3 regions of the Citrobacter meridianamericanus genome follow, and region 2 is predicted to be linked to each of the others. Evidence: predicted binding sites of a transcription regulator. Region 2 holds the regulator's gene; each other region holds the start of a gene.
The links. Region 2 encodes PurR, which represses purine synthesis genes. Its sites were predicted from a motif close to CANGCAAACGTTTGCNTG; they were not measured.
Positions count from the first base shown of each region.

Region 1: gcvT (glycine cleavage system aminomethyltransferase GcvT) is a predicted target of PurR. The motif match lies at 1,988-2,005, and genes of this name have one in related genera.
Region 3: carA (glutamine-hydrolyzing carbamoyl-phosphate synthase small subunit) is a predicted target of PurR. The motif match lies at 4,448-4,465, and genes of this name have one in related genera.

Region 1 covers NZ_CP101036.1:1,022,141-1,028,292, reverse strand. Annotated here, with positions in the region: gene gcvP (aminomethyl-transferring glycine dehydrogenase) at 1-263, opposite strand, end outside; gene gcvH (glycine cleavage system protein GcvH) at 388-777, opposite strand; gene gcvT (glycine cleavage system aminomethyltransferase GcvT) at 803-1,897, opposite strand; gene ubiI (FAD-dependent 2-octaprenylphenol hydroxylase) at 2,350-3,552, opposite strand; gene ubiH (2-octaprenyl-6-methoxyphenyl hydroxylase) at 3,768-4,946, opposite strand; gene pepP (Xaa-Pro aminopeptidase) at 4,943-6,152, opposite strand, start outside.
Region 2 covers NZ_CP101036.1:2,955,703-2,961,854, forward strand. Annotated here, with positions in the region: gene NMD08_RS14495 (MFS transporter) at 1-1,155, opposite strand, end outside; gene cydH (cytochrome bd-I accessory subunit CydH) at 1,331-1,420, opposite strand; gene purR (HTH-type transcriptional repressor PurR) at 1,718-2,743, shown strand; gene punR (DNA-binding transcriptional activator PunR) at 2,740-3,672, opposite strand; gene punC (purine nucleoside transporter PunC) at 3,786-4,991, shown strand; gene cfa (cyclopropane fatty acyl phospholipid synthase) at 5,282-6,152, shown strand, end outside.
Region 3 covers NZ_CP101036.1:4,488,265-4,494,416, forward strand. Annotated here, with positions in the region: gene carB (carbamoyl-phosphate synthase large subunit) at 1-3,062, opposite strand, end outside; gene carA (glutamine-hydrolyzing carbamoyl-phosphate synthase small subunit) at 3,080-4,228, opposite strand; gene dapB (4-hydroxy-tetrahydrodipicolinate reductase) at 4,684-5,505, opposite strand; gene NMD08_RS21880 (LacI family DNA-binding transcriptional regulator) at 5,639-6,152, opposite strand, start outside.

The DNA of each region.
Region 1 (6,152 bases), 1.9 Mb from region 2:
CCCATGCCAATGTAGGACGTGAAGCGCTTGTTACGCCCGGCGATGGCTTTTAATTCAGCCAGCGCAGCGTATTCGGTCGCCGCCTCGCCCACCTGCGGCGGGGTTGCGAGCTGAATGTCTTTCGGCACAATCTGGCCGATCAGCGCGTTTAACGACTCGGCGCCAACCGCATTTAGCATCTCTCGCTGCTGCGCGGCGTCCGGTCCGATGTGGCGTTCAATAAAAGCGCCGCTGTTTTCAAGCTGGCTTAACGTCTGTGTCATGGGCGATGGTTCCTGAAACGTGCAGTGAATCGTAGGTGTCTCTACTACCTGAATACGCGAAATAATTCGCGTTGCAGGTATGCGGGCAAGCCAACACACCTGCAACGTGAAAAATGAAGCGTATTTACTCGTCTTCTAACAATGCTTCGTATGCGGTCGCATCCAGCAGCGATTCAATTTCGCTTTCATCGCTGGCTTTGATTTTGAAAATCCAGCCACCCGCATACGGCTCGCTGTTAACCAGTTCCGGAGAGTCGCTGAGCGCGTCGTTGACCGCAACAATCTCACCGCCTACTGGCGCATAGATATCGGAAGCCGCTTTTACGGACTCCGCAACAGCGCAGTCATCGCCCGCGCTGACGGTTGAGCCAACTTCAGGCAGGTCAACGAAAACCATGTCACCTAACAGCTCCTGAGCGTGTTCGGTGATACCAACGGTGTAGGAACCGTCAGCTTCTTTGCGCAGCCATTCGTGTTCTTTGCTGTATTTCAGTTCTGCAGGTACGTTGCTCATCAATCAATCTCCAAAAAAGGATGAATTACGCGACGGCTTTGCCGTTACGCACAAAAACAGGTTTAGTCACTTTTACCGGCATTTCGCGGTTACGAATCTGAACGATTGCGGTCTCACCAATACCCGCAGGGACACGTGCCAGCGCGATGCTGTAACCCAGAGTTGGGGAGAATGTCCCGCTGGTGATAATGCCTTCCTGCTGGTTGCCGGAAGCATCAGTGAAACGCACCGGCAGTTCATTACGCAGCACGCCCTTCTCTGTCATCACCAGCCCGACCAGCTGTTCGTGGCCTTTTTCACGCTGCATTTCCAGCGCATCCCGACCGATAAAGTCGCGATCGGTCGGTTCCCACGCGATGGTCCAACCCATGTTAGCCGCCAGCGGTGAAATGCCTTCGTCCATCTCCTGACCGTACAGGTTCATGCCCGCTTCCAGACGCAGCGTGTCACGCGCCCCCAAACCACAAGGTTTTACGCCTGCTTGTACCAGCGCACGCCAGAAATCTGCCGCCTTTTCATTCGGCATAGCAATTTCATAACCTGCTTCGCCGGTATAACCGGTGGTTGCGATGAACAAGTCACCCGCCTGAACGCCGAAGAACGGCTTCATGCCTTCTACCGCATGGCGCTGCTCGTCAGTAAACAGGGTAGCGGCTTTTTCCTGCGCGTTTGGCCCCTGTACCGCAATCAGCGACAGGTCGTCACGAACGGTGATGTCGATGGCGTAAGGTTCAGCGTGTTGGGTAATCCAGGAGAGGTCTTTTTCGCGGGTGGCGGAGTTTACAACGAGGCGGAAGAAATCTTCAGTGAAGTAATAAACAATCAGGTCATCTATCACGCCGCCCGAAGCGTTGAGCATACCGGAGTAGAGGGCTTTGCCCGTCTTCGTTAGCTTCGCGACGTCGTTTGCCAGCAGATAACGCAAGAACTCCCGGGTGCGGCTACCGCGCAGGTCGACGATGGTCATATGCGACACATCAAACATTCCGGCATCGGTGCGAACAGCATGGTGTTCATCAAGCTGAGAACCGTAGTGCAGTGGCATCATCCAGCCATGAAAATCGACCATGCGCGCGCCACATAGCGTGTGTTGTTCGTACAAAGGAGTCTGTTGAGCCATCTTTTCCTCGTTGAATAAGCGGGGCTATCAACTCTTTCGCGGTGAATTCTTCACCACGAAACCCAGCACCGCAGCCGCTCCAGGGGCTACGACGCAAACGTTCTCTTTGTCCTGAACTTACCACCGAAACAGACGCTAAACCATAAGGCAAAATTAACCATCACATTAGCTTATGACCAAAAATCGCCAAATCGTCGGCAGAATAAAAACCCAAAATCATAGCGACAAATTAGAATAACAAACAAAGATAAGCTGAAATTCGCCGCATTAATCAACATTAAATGTGGAAAAAATGTCAAAAATGGCGTTATGAAAAAAACGTAATATAAAAAAAACTAATGCGAAAAAAGGCGTGGAATTAGATTATTTCAAATGAGAGAAGCATCCCGGCGCGCAGGCCGGGAGAGGAAAGTGTGACGGGTCTCAAACTCTTAAGATTGTCCTTACGGACGCTAGCGCAACCATTCAGGAAGATCGTTCAGTCCCATCGCCTGGCGGATGAGCTGTGGTTTTACGCCTGGCAGGGTATCAGCCAGTTTCAGACCAATATCACGCAGCAGTTTTTTTGCCGGATTCTCGCCAGCAAACAGTTCACGAAAACCCTGCATACCAGCCAGCATCATCGCTGCACTGTGCTTACGGCTGCGCTCGTAACGGCGTAGATAGAGATACTGACCAATATCTTTGCCCTGACGCTGTAGCCGCTTAAGCTCGTCGATCAGCTCTGCCGCATCCATAAAGCCAAGGTTAACCCCCTGCCCCGCCAGCGGATGGATGGTATGCGCCGCATCCCCCACCAGCGCCAGGCGATGGGCAGCAAACTGCCGTGCGTAGCGTCCCGTCAGCGGAAACGCCTGACGTTCGCTTTCAAGGCTGCACAGCCCCAGACGATTATCAAAAGCGATATTCAGCGCCTGATTGAATTCGTCTTCGCTTGCCTGCTGCATACGTTCAGCTTCCTGCGGCGAGAGCGACCAGACGATAGAACACAGGTGCGGGTCATTGAGCGGCAGAAATGCCAGGATACCCTCACCATGAAACGCCTGACGCGCAACCGCACCGTGGGCTTCCTGCGTACGGATAGTCGCCACCAGCGCATGATGGCGGTAATCCCAGAAGGTGAGCGGAATATCCGCTTTGTTGCGCAGCCAGGAGTTAGCGCCATCGGCGCCGACTACCAGACGAGCCGTCAGCATCGCACCATCTTTCAGGGTCAGAAACGCCTCGTTCTCACCCCAGGCCACCTGCTGTAATTCAGCAGGTGCCAGCAACGTAATATCCGCTGAACGCTGCGCCTTTTGCCACAGCGCGTAATGAATCTCTGCGTTTTCGACAATGTGCCCCAAATGGCTGTAGCCCATACTCTGGTCATCAAACACAATACGGCCAAAGCTGTCTTTGTCCCAGACTTCCATGCCGTGGTAGCAGCAAGCGCGACGGGCTACAATATCGGACCAGACGCCAAGACGGGTAAGCAGTTTTTCACTGGCGGCATTAATAGCCGATACGCGAAGCTGAGGAGGTGAATCCGCCGCCAAAGGCTGCGGAACATGTTGTTCCAACACCGCAACGCGCAACCCGCTGCCCTGCAAGCCGCAGGCAACCGCCAGTCCCACCATGCCGCCACCCACAATTGCTACATCAACACTTTGCACAATCCACTCCTGATGCCTGGCTCAGCAGGCGTAATTGTTGCAGCCAGTTTGGACACGGACAGCGCGGAACAACCGAAGCGTACACGCAGTACGTGAGGATGATTCGCTTTGCTCCCCCTTCGGGCCGCCCTGAAGGGCGTTCAAAACTCTGTCGAGTTTTGTGTGAGCACTGCCCTGGTCCAAAGTGGCAAATAAAATAGCCTGCTGTGACAGGACTATCGCGCAACCCAACCGAGGGTTCGCTCCGCCAGCGCATCGCGCGCAGGGGTAAATAATTCCATCGCCATCAGCCCGACATTTCGTCCAACAACCAGCGGGGTCCAGCGATTGGCAAACAGATACACCAAATTGTTAGTCACGCCAATCGTCGTTTCGCGATCGCGTTCGCGGCGCTGCTGATAGCGTGCCAGCACCGCATAATCACCAACATCTTCCCCGCTGCTCTGCGCCTGGGTCAAGGTTTCAGCCAGGCTCATCACATCACGCAAACCAAGGTTGAAACCTTGTCCGGCAATAGGATGCAGCGTCTGGGCTGCGTTCCCTACCAGCACGGTACGATGGGTAATCGCTTTTTGCGCCGAGGTTAACGAAAGCGGATAGGCGTTGCGTTTACCCGCCTTGATAATACGCCCCAAGCGCCAGCCAAACGCGGTTTGCAGTTCACGACAAAACCGTTCGTCGGACCAGGCCAGAATCTCATCGCGCCGTTCCAGCGGATGACACCACACCAGCGAACAGCGACCGTCAGACATGGGCAACATTGCCAGCGGGCCATATTGCGTGAAACGTTCAAACGCTCGCCCGTCGTGCACAATGGAGGTCGTGACGTTGGCAATCACCGCCAGTTGCTCATAGGGCTGTTGCTGCCAGTCAACGCCGCAAGCGGTAGCCAGTGCGGAGCGCGTACCGTCGGCGGCCACCAACAGGCGACCATCAATCATCTCACCATTTTCCAGCGTTACTTCTACGCGCTCCTGCGTGCGTGACACGCTGGCTACGCGGTCGGGGCAGTGCAGCGTTACACCCGGCGCTTTACGCAGCAGCGCAAACAGACGCAGCCCGACATCGTGCAGCTCTACGACCTGCCCCAGCGCCGGAATACGGTATTCCTGCGCATCCAGCGTTACAAATCCGGCATGGCCGCGATCGCTGACATGAACGGTTTTGATCGCCGTTGCACAATCGGCAATCGCCTGCCATATGCCAATTCGCGCCAGCTGTTGGCAGGTCCCTGCCGCCAGCGCGATCGCCCGGGCATCAAACCCTGGATGGCGATCAGTGTCGGGTGCGCTCGCTTCTATCAGATGTACCGGCAGAGTTCCATGGCTAAGCTGAGAAATGGCCAACGCCAGCGTCGCGCCAACCATACCACCGCCGACGATAATCACACTCATTGCAGTCTCGCCGCGGCCATTAAGGCTTCAATGTCATCCGCTTTCTTCACTACGCTGGCGGTCAGGTTTTCATTGCCGTCTTCGGTGATGAGGATGTCATCTTCAATACGAATGCCGATACCACGATAAGCAGGCGGTACATCGGCGTCCGGCGCGATATAGAGTCCCGGTTCAACAGTAAGCACCATTCCCGGCTCGAGAATGCGTGAGCGGTCCTGACCATAAACGCCAACGTCATGTACATCCAGACCCAGCCAATGGCTAAGACCATGCATAAAGAATGGGCGATGCGCATTTTCGGTGATCAGTTGGTCGACCTCACCGCGCAGAATGCCAAGCCTTACCAGGCCCGTAATCATGATACGCACCACTTCGCCGGTGACTTCCTGGATGGACGTCCCGGGACGATACAGGCGCAGGCTGGTCTCTAAAGATTCCAGTACGATGTCGTAGATTTCACGCTGGGCAGGAGTAAATTTGCCGTTTACCGGGAAGGTACGCGTAATGTCGCCCGCATAGCCTTTGTATTCACATCCGGCGTCAATCAGCACCAGATCGCCATCGCGCATTACACTTTCATTTTCAGTGTAATGCAGGATACAGCCGTTTTCACCGCTGCCGACAATCGTGTTATAGGATGGGTAACGCGCGCCATGGCGGGTAAATTCGTGGTGAATCTCACCTTCCAGCTGGTATTCAAACATTCCCGGACGGCATTTTTCCATCGCCCGGGTATGCGCCAGCGCGGTGATCTCTCCGGCACGGCGCATGACCGCAATTTCTTCCGCTGATTTGAACAGGCGCATTTCATGCACCATTGGGCGCCAGTCGATAATTGCGGCGGGCGCATGCAGATTTTGTCTGGAGCCTTTACGCAGTTTATCCAGTGCCGTACACACAATCTCGTCTGCCCAGGCATATTCGCCCTGTGCGTGATACACCGCGTCCAGGCCATTGAGTAACAGGTGAAGCTGTTGGTTGATTTCGCTGAAGGCCAGCGCCCGATCAACGCCGAGTTTTGCCGGTGCGGCATCCTGGCCCAGACGACGACCAAACCAGATCTCCGCCGTCAGATCGCGAACCCGATTGAACAAAACGCTATGGTTATGAGTGTCATCGCTTTTAATCAGCACCAGCACGGCTTCAGGTTCGTTAAAACCGGTGAAGTACCAGAAATCACTGCTTTGGCGGTACGGATATTCACTG
Region 2 (6,152 bases):
GCAAGCCTCTTCAGGCTGTCTTCTTGCGGAAATGAACACCAGCATCAGCGCAAGCCCTGCCACAATCGCCCCCATCACAGGCACAAAACTGTAACCCAGGCCACCGGATATCACCGCCCCACCGGCTGCGGCCCCCAGTGCATTCCCCAGGTTAAATGCGCCAATATTGACTGACGATGATAAACCCGGCGCTTCGCTGGCAACACGCATCACTCGCATCTGCAACGGTGGAACCACTGCAAATGTCGCCGCACCCCAGACCACCATACTGACCGCCGCGCCAGGCTCATTACGCGCAAGGAAAGGAATGGCCAGCATAATAACCATTAACAGCAGTAAAAAGCCTTTCAACGTACCATTGACTGAACGGTCAGCCAGCTTGCCGCCAAAATAGTTACCGATTGAGAAGCCCACGCCAATCAGCACCAGCATACCGGTCACAAATGCTGGTGTGGCATGAGTGATAGTGTGCAGCACCGGTGAGATGTAGGTATAAAGCGTGAACATCGCCCCTGCTCCCAGAACGGTCGTCAGCAGAGCCGACAGCACCTGAGGACGCATAAGTACCGCCAGTTCGCTGCGGACATCCGGACGCTCTCCCGCCCCGCCTTTGGGTAATGAGAAGAACAGACTGACCATGGCGATAACGCCGAGCCCTGCCGTTGCCATGAACGACATGCGCCAGCCGATGCTTTCACCAAGCCAGGTCGCCGCCGGAACGCCGCCAATATTGGCAATGGTTAACCCCATAAACATGGTTGCCACGGCACTGGCCTGTTTATGTTTGGGCACCACACTTGCAGCAACCACAGAGCCAAGGCCGAAAAATGCCCCGTGATTAAGACTGGTCAAAATGCGTGATAACATCAGCGTGGAGTAATCCGGTGAAATCGCCGAGAGGACATTACCCAACGTGAAAATCGCCATCAGGAAAATCAACGCATTACGTCGCGCACGATGAGACAATAATAATGTCATCAGCGGAGCCCCCACCATCACGCCAACCGCATACGCGCTGATTAACATGCCGGCGGCCGGAATCGAAACATCCACTCCTTTGGCTATGACGGGCAATAATCCCATTGGCGAAAATTCGGTGGTGCCAATGCCAAACGCTCCGATCGCCAGCGCCAGTAAAGGATAATTGAGTTTCATATTGCGACTCCGTAACGTCGAGCCGTGGCGCGACATAAAATAAGAGTCAAAAGCATGACATTGATCGCAAAATTAATAAAGTTAACAAAATTGCAAAAGACTTTTGCTTATTCGCAAACAATAGAAGAGATAGACGAGCGGAAAGAGTGAGGGAGAGCTAACTCCCTCGAGGAAATTAATGCAGCGCTGCGGTCAGGCCACCCGCGACGATCAAACCCAGAACAATAATGGTAGTCACTAACGAAAATTTCAGATCGGTGCTCATCAAGTTTTCTCCTTTTTATTCCCACACAAAAAGTGATATTGCGCATTTTTACACACTTGAAAGCAAAAATCTCTCACGATTTATATTGATAACTGCTTTTAACTCTTCCCCTTTTCGTTAAGATCAGACAAAATTCCACGCTTACTTGATTAGCGTACCGGCCATTGACCCCTTCCTGACGTTCCGTGTCGTTTTCCCGGCGTGCCGCAACCCTTACGTTGCGCTAAGGGTGTGTGAAGGCAAACGTTTACCTGGAGTTTTCTCAGGAGCTTAGGATATGGTCTGGAGTGAGATGTAATGGCAACAATTAAAGATGTAGCGAAGCGAGCAAACGTTTCCACTACAACCGTATCACACGTGATTAACAAGACGCGCTTTGTCGCGGAAGAAACGCGTAATGCTGTCTGGGCGGCAATCAAAGAGCTGCACTATTCTCCGAGCGCAGTTGCGCGCAGCCTGAAGGTGAATCACACCAAGTCTATTGGCTTGCTGGCCACCAGCAGTGAAGCGGCCTATTTCGCTGAAATTATCGAAGCCGTTGAGAAAAACTGTTTCCAGAAAGGCTATACCCTGATTCTGGGTAACGCATGGAACAGCCTTGAAAAACAGCAGGCTTATCTGTCGATGATGGCGCAAAAGCGCGTTGATGGTCTGCTGGTGATGTGCTCTGAGTATCCGGAGTCGCTGCTTTCGATGCTCGAAGAATACCGCCATATCCCGATGGTCGTCATGGACTGGGGCGAGGCCAAAGCCGACTTTACCGATACCGTCATTGATAATGCCTTCGAAGGTGGTTACATGGCGGGTCGGTATCTGGTCGAACGCGGTCATCGTGAGATTGGCGTGATCCCAGGCCCAATGGAACGTAACACCGGAGCCGGGCGTCTGGCTGGCTTTATGAAAGCGATGGAAGAAGCGCTGATAAAAGTACCGGACAACTGGATTGTCCAGGGGGATTTTGAGCCTGAATCCGGCTATCGCGCCATGCAGCAAATTCTGTCACAGCCGCATCGTCCGACCGCCGTCTTCTGTGGTGGCGATATCATGGCGATGGGTGCGCTGTGCGCCGCTGATGAGATGGGACTGCGGGTACCGCAGGATATCTCGCTTATCGGCTACGACAACGTGCGCAACGCCCGTTTCTTCACGCCGGCTCTGACGACCATTCACCAGCCTAAAGATTCGCTCGGTGAAACGGCCTTCAATATGCTGTTAGACCGTATCGTGAATAAACGTGAAGAGTCGCAATCTATCGAGGTGCATCCGCGTCTGGTAGAGCGTCGCTCCGTTGCCGACGGCCCGTTCCGCGATTACCGTCGTTAAGACCGTTGTGCGGGAGCCTCATCTGGCTCCCGCAGCCACTCTTTGTTCAGCGTTTCGCTATCCCCTAAATAGTCCAACAGCCAGCTCAATGCAGGTGACGTATCGTTCTGTTGCCATGTCAGACAGCATGCGGCATCAGGAAATGGATTTTCCAGCTGTAGCGCGACCCACTTGCCGCTATCGATCCACGGTTTGGCAAAATGCGTCGGTACCATGCCAACACACAACCCTGCGGATAAGCAGGTAGCGGAAGATTCCCAGTCAGGCACCACGACACGTTTTTGGTTATCCAGCAGCCAGGTAATGCGTTTTGGCAGCGTACGGGAAGTATCTTCACGCACCAGCGACGGCCAGTTGCGCAACGTGTCGTCGCTAAGCGGCCCAGGCATTGACGCCAACGGATGATGGCTGGCCACCACGCAACTCCAGCTCAGCATTCCCATGTCGCGAAAGGTATAGCGTCCCCCCACCGGAATCGCCTGCGTGGCGCCAATTGCCAGCTCAACGCGGCCATCGGACAGCGCATCCCAGACGCCGTTAAACACTTCCTGGAAAACCAACAGTTCCACATCATCAAAATGACGATAGAAATCCACGATCATCTGTCGGGTGCGATCCGGGCGAACAATGTTATCTACCGCAATCGCCAGCTGTCCGCGCCAGCCGTTGGCAATTTGCTGACATTGCTGGCGGGTGATCTGCATTTTTTTGATAACAGAGCGGCCTTCTTTGAGGAACCACGCACCGGCAGGCGTCAACTCCACATCCCGATGACGTCGCTCAAAAAGCGGCACCGCCAGCCACTCTTCCAGCTGACGTACGGTGTAGCTTACCGCCGAGGGTACACGGTGCAACTCCTGCGCGGCCGAACTAAAGCTGCCATTACGCGCAACCGCATCAACCACTTCAAGTGAATATTCCGACCACATATTCTGCCTGCAAAAAATTTGAAATCAGTAAGCAAATATTAGCGTTTCACAGCAAGAATTACACTCACTACACTCAGCGGCATTGTTCTACTGCTAAAAAAAGAGAAATGATGATGCAACCTGGGAAAGGGTTTTTAGTCTGGCTGGCGGGTCTTAGCGTGCTCGGCTTTCTGGCAACGGATATGTATCTGCCCGCCTTCGCCGCAATTCAGTCCGATCTGCAAACGCCTGCATCAGCCGTCAGCGCCAGCCTTAGCTTGTTCTTAGCCGGTTTTGCCGTGGCACAGCTTCTGTGGGGGCCACTTTCCGACCACTACGGCCGCAAACCTATTTTGTTGCTGGGTTTATCTATCTTTGCTCTGGGTAGTCTGGGCATGCTGTGGGTTGAAAACGCCACAGGCCTGCTGGCGCTGCGTTTTGTTCAAGCCGTTGGTGTCTGTGCGGCATCGGTAATCTGGCAGGCGCTGGTCACTGATTATTATCCGTCACAAAAAGTAAATCGCATCTTTGCCACCATTATGCCGCTGGTCGGATTATCTCCGGCATTGGCGCCGTTGTTAGGCAGTTGGATCCTTGTACATTTTTCCTGGCAGGCCATTTTCGCCACCCTGTTTGCCATAACCCTAATTCTGATGCTTCCTGCCCTGCGCTTAAAACCAACGGCTAAAGCGCGCGACGACAGCCAGGATAAACTGACATTCGCCACCCTGCTACGCTCGAAAACCTATCGCGGGAACGTACTGATTTATGCCGCCTGTTCCGCGAGCTTCTTCGCATGGCTGACGGGCTCCCCGTTCATCCTCAGCGAAATGGGCTACAGCCCGGCAGTGATTGGCCTGAGCTATGTACCGCAAACCATTGCCTTCTTAGTCGGCGGTTACGGCTGTCGCGCTGCGTTACAAAAATGGCAAGGTCGTCAACTGCTGCCATGGTTACTCATCCTGTATGCGATTAGTGTCGTTGCCACCTGGGCTACCGGCTTTATTCACCATGTTGCGCTCGCTGAAATCCTGATCCCATTCTGCGTGATGGCGATTGCCAACGGTGCCATCTACCCTATCGTTGTCGCTCAGGCATTACGCCCGTTCCCGCAGGCGACCGGACGAGCAGCCGCATTGCAGAATACGTTGCAGTTGGGTTTATGCTTCCTGGCAAGCCTTGTGGTTTCCTGGCTGATCGCCACCCCGCTGCTCACCACTACCAGCGTGATGCTGACTACGGTGCTACTGGCGGCCGTAGGGTACAAAATGCAATCACAGAAAGCTGGCACCCCTCAAACAGACGACCGTGTGCAAATTGTCCACGGAGAGTCTCACTAATAATTACCGCGGGCTATTAATTAGCCCGCTAACAATTATATGTTGAATCATAAAAAATTCAGGCCTATACTGATTTCCGGTTTTTAAAAAAACGATAATTTTTATGCGGTAACGGGAACAAGAACGTTCTCGTATTCCCACGGATGGTCTTTTCGGCAAGGGTTCCTCCCTTCCTCTGTTCTACGTCGGATTATAGATTCACGGATTAATTTCGTGAGATTTCTCACACAGCCCAAAAAAGCGTCTACGCTGTTTTAAGGTTCTGATCACCGACCAGTGATGGAGAAGCTATGAGTTCATCGTGTATAGAAGACATCAGCGTACCGGATGATAACTGGTACCGCATCACCAGTGAATTGTTAAGCCGTGCAGGCATCGCCGTTAATGGTCCGGCACCGGCAGATATTCGCGTTAACAACCCTAGATTTTTCAAGCGCGTATTGCAGGAAGGATCGTTAGGTTTGGGTGAAAGTTATATGGATGGCTGGTGGGAATGCGACCGGCTGGACATGTTTTTTAGTAAAGCCCTGCGCGCCGGTCTTGAAAACCAACTCCCCCGCCATTTCAAAGATACACTGCGAATTGCAGCGGCTCGCCTGTTTAATTTGCAGACCAAAAAACGTGCGTGGGTTGTCGGCAAAGAACATTACGATTTAGGCAACGATCTCTTTTCCCGCATGCTCGACCCTTATATGCAGTATTCCTGCGCCTACTGGAAAGATGCCGACACCCTGGAATCTGCCCAGCAGGCGAAGCTGAAAATGATTGCCGAAAAACTGCAGTTGCAGCCAGGAATGCGGATACTCGATATAGGCTGCGGCTGGGGTGGCTTGTCCCAGTTTTTGGCATCACAATATGGCGTAAGCGTGGTAGGCGTGACCATTTCTGCAGAACAACAGAAAATGGCGCAAGCGCGTTGTGCGGGGCTGGATGTCACCATTTTGCTGCAGGATTATCGCGACCTGAACGACAAATTTGATCGCATTGTCTCCGTCGGCATGTTTGAACATGTAGGACCGAAAAATTACGCGACCTATTTTGACGTAGTCGATCGCAATTTAAAACCGGACGGTCTCTTTTTGCTGCATAGCATCGGTTCTAATAAAACCGACAATAACGTTGACCCGTGGATCAATAAATATATCTTCCCGAACGGCTGTT
Region 3 (6,152 bases), 1.5 Mb from region 2:
TGACGACCTTCGGTGGTGTTGATGATGTAAGTGTACTCGCCATTCTTGATACGATCCTGAATGTGCGGACGCCCTTCATGCACCTTGTTCACCAGACGTGGGTTGATACCCGCTTCGCCCAGCACAATTGCCGTGCCGTGCGTTGCATCCAGCTCAAAACCAAACTTCAGCAGCTTCGCCGCCAGGTCAACCACGCGCTCTTTATCGCCTTCGCGAACGGAGAGCAGTGCACGACCCTGTTTTTTCATGGTGGAGCTGCTGCCCAGCTGTGCCTTGGCGAACGCTTCTGCGAAGGTACGACCCACGCCCATCACTTCCCCGGTAGAGCGCATTTCAGGCCCTAACAGCGGGTCAACGCCCGGGAACTTGTTGAACGGCAACACCACTTCTTTTACCGAGTAGTATGGCGGGATAACTTCTTTGGTGACGCCCTGCTGTGCCAGCGTTTTTCCGACCATTACGCGCGCCGCGACTTTCGCCAACGGTACACCCGTTGCTTTGGAGACGAATGGAACGGTACGTGCCGCACGCGGGTTGACTTCAATCAGGTAAACTTCGTTATTCTTCACCGCAAACTGGACGTTCATCAGACCGCGAACCTGCAGTTCGAAGGCCAGTTTCTGCACCTGCTGGCGCATTACATCCTGAATTTCCTGGCTCAGCGTGTACGCAGGCAGAGAACATGCGGAGTCACCAGAGTGTACGCCCGCCTGTTCGATGTGCTCCATGATGCCGCCAATCAGCACCATTTCGCCGTCGCAGATAGCATCCACGTCCACTTCAACCGCATCATCAAGGAAACGGTCCAGCAGCACCGGTGCATCGTTAGACACGCTGACCGCAGTCTGGAAGTAGCGACGCAGGTCGGCTTCGTCATAGACGATTTCCATCGCGCGACCACCGAGAACGTAGGACGGGCGCACCACCAGCGGGTAACCAATCTCTTTCGCCTTCTCAACAGCCTGTTCAATGGCCGTCACGGTGGCGTTCGCCGGTTGTTTCAGCTTCAGACGGTCAACCGCGTGCTGGAAGCGCTCACGGTCTTCCGCACGGTCAATGGCATCCGGGCTGGTACCGATTACCGGCACTCCTGCTGCTTCCAGCGCGCGCGCCAGCTTCAGCGGAGTCTGGCCACCGTACTGCACAATAACGCCTTTCGGCTTCTCGATGCGCACGATTTCCAGTACGTCTTCCAACGTTACCGGCTCGAAGTACAGACGGTCGGAGGTGTCGTAGTCGGTAGAAACGGTTTCCGGGTTACAGTTGACCATGATGGTCTCAAAACCATCTTCGCGCAGTGCCAGCGAGGCGTGTACGCAGCAGTAGTCAAACTCGATGCCCTGACCGATACGGTTTGGACCGCCGCCCAGCACCATGATTTTATCGCGGTCGACGGACGGATTTGCTTCACACTCATCTTCATAAGTGGAGTACATGTAGGCGGTGTCGGTGGCAAATTCTGCTGCGCAGGTATCCACGCGCTTGTAGACCGGATGCAGATTGTACTGGTCACGCAGTTTGCGAATTTCCGCTTCGCGAACGCCGGCCAGTTTCGCCAGACGCGCATCGGCGAAACCTTTACGTTTCAGCATGCGCAGGAAGTCAGCGTCGAGGCCGTTGATGCCAAGGTCGGCTACTTTTTCTTCCAGGCGTACCAGTTCTTCAATTTGCACCAGGAACCAGCGGTCGATGTTGGTCAGGTTGAACACGCCGTCGACTGACAGGCCCGCGCGGAAGGCATCGGCGATATACCAGATACGCTCTGCGCCCGCGTCTTTCAGCTCGCGGCGAATTTTGGTCAGCGCTTCAGGATCGTCCAGGCTTACTTTCGGGTCGAAGCCGGTCGCGCCCACTTCCAGACCACGCAGCGCTTTCTGCAGCGATTCCTGCTGGGTACGGCCAATCGCCATCACTTCACCGACAGATTTCATCTGCGTGGTCAGACGGTCGTTAGCGCCAACGAATTTCTCGAAGTTGAAACGGGGAATTTTCGTCACAACGTAGTCGATGGACGGCTCAAACGAAGCCGGAGTGCGGCCGCCAGTGATGTCGTTCATCAGCTCGTCGAGTGTGTAACCTACCGCCAGCTTGGCAGCGACTTTAGCAATCGGGAAGCCGGTTGCTTTGGACGCCAGCGCTGAGGAGCGGGACACGCGCGGGTTCATCTCAATAACAATCAGACGACCGTTTTTCGGGTTTACCGCAAACTGGACGTTAGAGCCGCCGGTTTCCACGCCGATTTCACGCAGTACCGCCATCGAGGCGTTACGCATGATTTGATATTCTTTGTCGGTTAACGTCTGGGCTGGCGCCACAGTGATGGAGTCACCGGTATGGATGCCCATCGCGTCGAAGTTTTCGATGGAGCAGACGATGATGCAGTTGTCGTTTTTATCACGAACCACTTCCATCTCGTACTCTTTCCAGCCAATCAGCGATTCATCAATCAGCAATTCGTTGGTTGGGGAAAGGTCCAGACCGCGTTCACAGATTTCTTCGAACTCTTCACGGTTGTAGGCGATACCGCCGCCAGTGCCACCCATGGTGAAGCTAGGACGGATAATGCACGGGAAGCCAACGTCAGCGGCAACTGCCAGCGCTTCTTCCATGGTGTGAGCGATGCCTGAACGCGCGGTGTCGAGACCAATCTTCTTCATCGCGATATCGAAGCGACGACGGTCTTCCGCTTTATCAATGGCATCCGCCGTTGCGCCAATCATGGTCACACCGAACTCAGCCAGTACGCCCTGGCGCTCCAACTCCAGCGCGCAGTTCAGCGCTGTCTGGCCGCCCATGGTTGGCAGCACCGCATCCGGGCGCTCTTTCTCAATAATTTTGCGTACCACTTCCCAATGAATCGGCTCGATATAGGTGGCATCGGCCATTTCCGGGTCGGTCATGATGGTTGCCGGGTTAGAGTTCACCAGAATAACGCGGTAACCCTCTTCACGCAGGGCTTTACACGCCTGTGCGCCGGAATAGTCAAACTCACACGCCTGACCGATAACAATCGGACCCGCGCCCAGAATCAGGATACTTTTTATGTCTGTACGTTTTGGCATGGCTCTTTTACTCCTGATTATTTCGCGGACTGACGGTATTGCTCAATTAACTCGATAAAGTGGTCGAACAGCGGTGCGGCATCGTGCGGACCCGGGCTCGCTTCCGGGTGCCCCTGGAAACTGAACGCCGGTTTGTCGGTGCGATGAATCCCTTGCAGGGTGCCGTCGAACAGCGACTTGTGGGTCACGCGCAGGTTAGCCGGCAGCGTGGTTTCATCAACCGCAAAACCGTGGTTCTGCGCGGTAATCATCACCACATTTTTATCAATGTCTTTTACCGGGTGGTTACCGCCGTGATGGCCGAACTTCATCTTGATGGTCTTCGCACCGCTCGCCAGCGCCAGCAACTGATGGCCGAGGCAGATGCCAAATACCGGAATATCGGTTTCGAGGAACTTTTGAATTGCCGTGATCGCGTAATCACACGGTGCCGGGTCACCAGGGCCGTTAGACAGGAAGATACCGTCCGGATTCATCTTCAGAACGTCTTCAGCGGAGGTTTTCGCTGGAACCACCGTCAGGCGGCAGCCGCGGTCCGCTAACATACGCAGAATGTTACGTTTAGCGCCGTAATCGTACGCCACAACGTGGAACGGCAGTTCATCGGTAGATTTGGCTTCCGGCAGGTCACCGGCCAGCGTCCAACTACCTTGCGTCCAGCTATACGGCTCCGCGGTGGTGACTTCTTTCGCAAGGTCCATACCATTGAGGCCCGGGAATGCTTTCGCTTTTTCCAGCGCCAGCGCGGCATCCGGGTTATCGCCCGCAATGATGCAACCGTTTTGTGCGCCTTTTTCACGCAGCAAACGCGTCAACTTACGGGTATCAATATCAGCAATCGCCACAATGTTATGGCGCTTGAGGTAGGAAGAGAGGTCTTCGGTATCGCGGAAGTTGCTGGCAATCAGCGGCAGGTCGCGGATGACCAGGCCTTGCGCATGTACCTGAGAAGATTCAGCATCGGCTTCATTGGTGCCGACATTACCGATATGAGGATAAGTAAGAGTGACGATTTGGCGGGAATAGGAAGGATCAGTGAGGATTTCTTGATAACCGGTCATTGAAGTATTGAAAACGACTTCCCCAACCGCCGAACCTGTTGCCCCTATGGCCCGACCGTGAAACTGGGTTCCGTCTTCCAGAACCAATAGCGCTGACTTAATCAAAACACCCTCCAGAGAATATTCACTCACTTTATTTGCATATTAATTCATTTACACATCATGAATCAATGCAAATTTGCTTACCTATGGATTTCTGGCAAACGGCGGCATTCTAGAGACAGCCCACGTAAAAGTCTACCCAAAAGGACATTTTTTATTATTATTTTACGCCACTGGGATAAATCACACGATTTAACAGGCAAAAAGATCAGCTAACTTGGGATGGAAAACGCTTGCGGCAGATAAAGAGTGTAAAAACAGGAAGTGCGATAGTAAAAAGTGGACCATTTGGTCAAAATTCACATTCAGATAACAAAATACCACCACAAAAAACTGGTAAAATCGCATTTAAATGAAAAACAATACTCAAACACTAAAAATTAAAGGGCAATAAAATATTGCCCCATGTAATCAATTAATTATGATTACAATAACCACATCACGAAGGGTAGTAAAAGCTATAAATTACGTAAATTAAGCACATCTTTCATATCAAAAAGACCATTTGACTTTGATTTCAGCCAAATTGCCGATCTCACCGCACCGTTAGCAAAGGTCATGCGACTGGACGCCTTGTGCGTAATCTCAATACGCTCGCCAATATCGGCGAACATCGCGGTGTGTTCCCCGACGATATCCCCCGCTCGTACCGTGGCAAAACCGATCGTGCCCGGTACGCGCTCGCCAGTGTAACCCTCACGGGAATAGACTGCGCAGTCTTTCAGATCTTTATCCAGCGCCCCAGCAATCGCCTCGCCCATGGCCAGCGCAGTGCCTGACGGCGCATCCACCTTGTGGCGGTGGTGCGCTTCGATAATCTCAATATCGGTGTAATCACCCATCACTTTCGCCGCCTTCTCCAGTAGCTTCAGCATGACATTCACACCCACGCTAAAGTTCGCGGCGAAAACAATAGCAATCTCCTGCGCGGCATCGCGAATAGCCTGTTTACCTGTGTCATCAAAGCCGGTGGTGCCAATCACCATCCCTTTACCGTGCTGGCGGCAAAACGCCAGATGCGCCAGCGTGCCTTCCGGGCGGGTAAAATCGATGAAAACATCGAAATCATCTTTCACCGCTTCAAGGCTACTTTGTACGGTTACGCCCGTTTTCCCGGCTCCCGCCAACTCTCCTGCATCGCTTCCTAATAAGGAAGAACCGTCACGCTCCAGCGCCGCGCCGAGCTGTACGCCATCCATGCCGAGAGTGGCCTGAATCAACTGACGCCCCATGCGTCCTCCGGCTCCCGCGATGGCAACGCGGATTTGTGCATCATGCATAGCTATTCTCTTTTGTTAATTTTACGTAAATCGTTTTCAGATTAACCAGCGCATCGCTGCGCCGCCAGCCCAAAACGTCGATAATTAGAATTTAATGATAAACAGGCAGAGATATCAGTAAAAGGCATGACGATCAGCAAAAACCACATGATTCTCTGACTACCAGCGCAGGTGGCAGAATAATGCGTTTCGGTGGTTCGTCATTTCCCTGAATGCGGCTATAAAGCAGCTCTCCAGCCTTGCGACCAATCTCTTTTGCGGCCACTGAGACGGTAGTAAGCGCTGGTTGCACCAGCGCCGCTTCGGTGATGTCATCGAATCCCACCAGCGCAAAATCGCGCCCCGGTTCACGCCCCATTTTACGTAATGCCTGCATGACCCCAAGCGCTACGATGTCCTGATAACAAACGGCGGCGGTAATTTGCGGGAAACGCAGAAAAAGAGACTCCGCCGCTTTTGCGCCGTCAATTTGGCTGGCCTGCGTGGCGACTATCCATTCCGGATTCGGTGATATCCCCTGCTCCAGCAACGTGCTGGTGAAGCCACCGATACGCTGTGCCCGGCTACCTGAACTTGGGCTCCCCCCAATAAACGCAATATTCTTATGCCCCATTCTGACTAAATGAGTAGTGGCCATTTGCGTACCA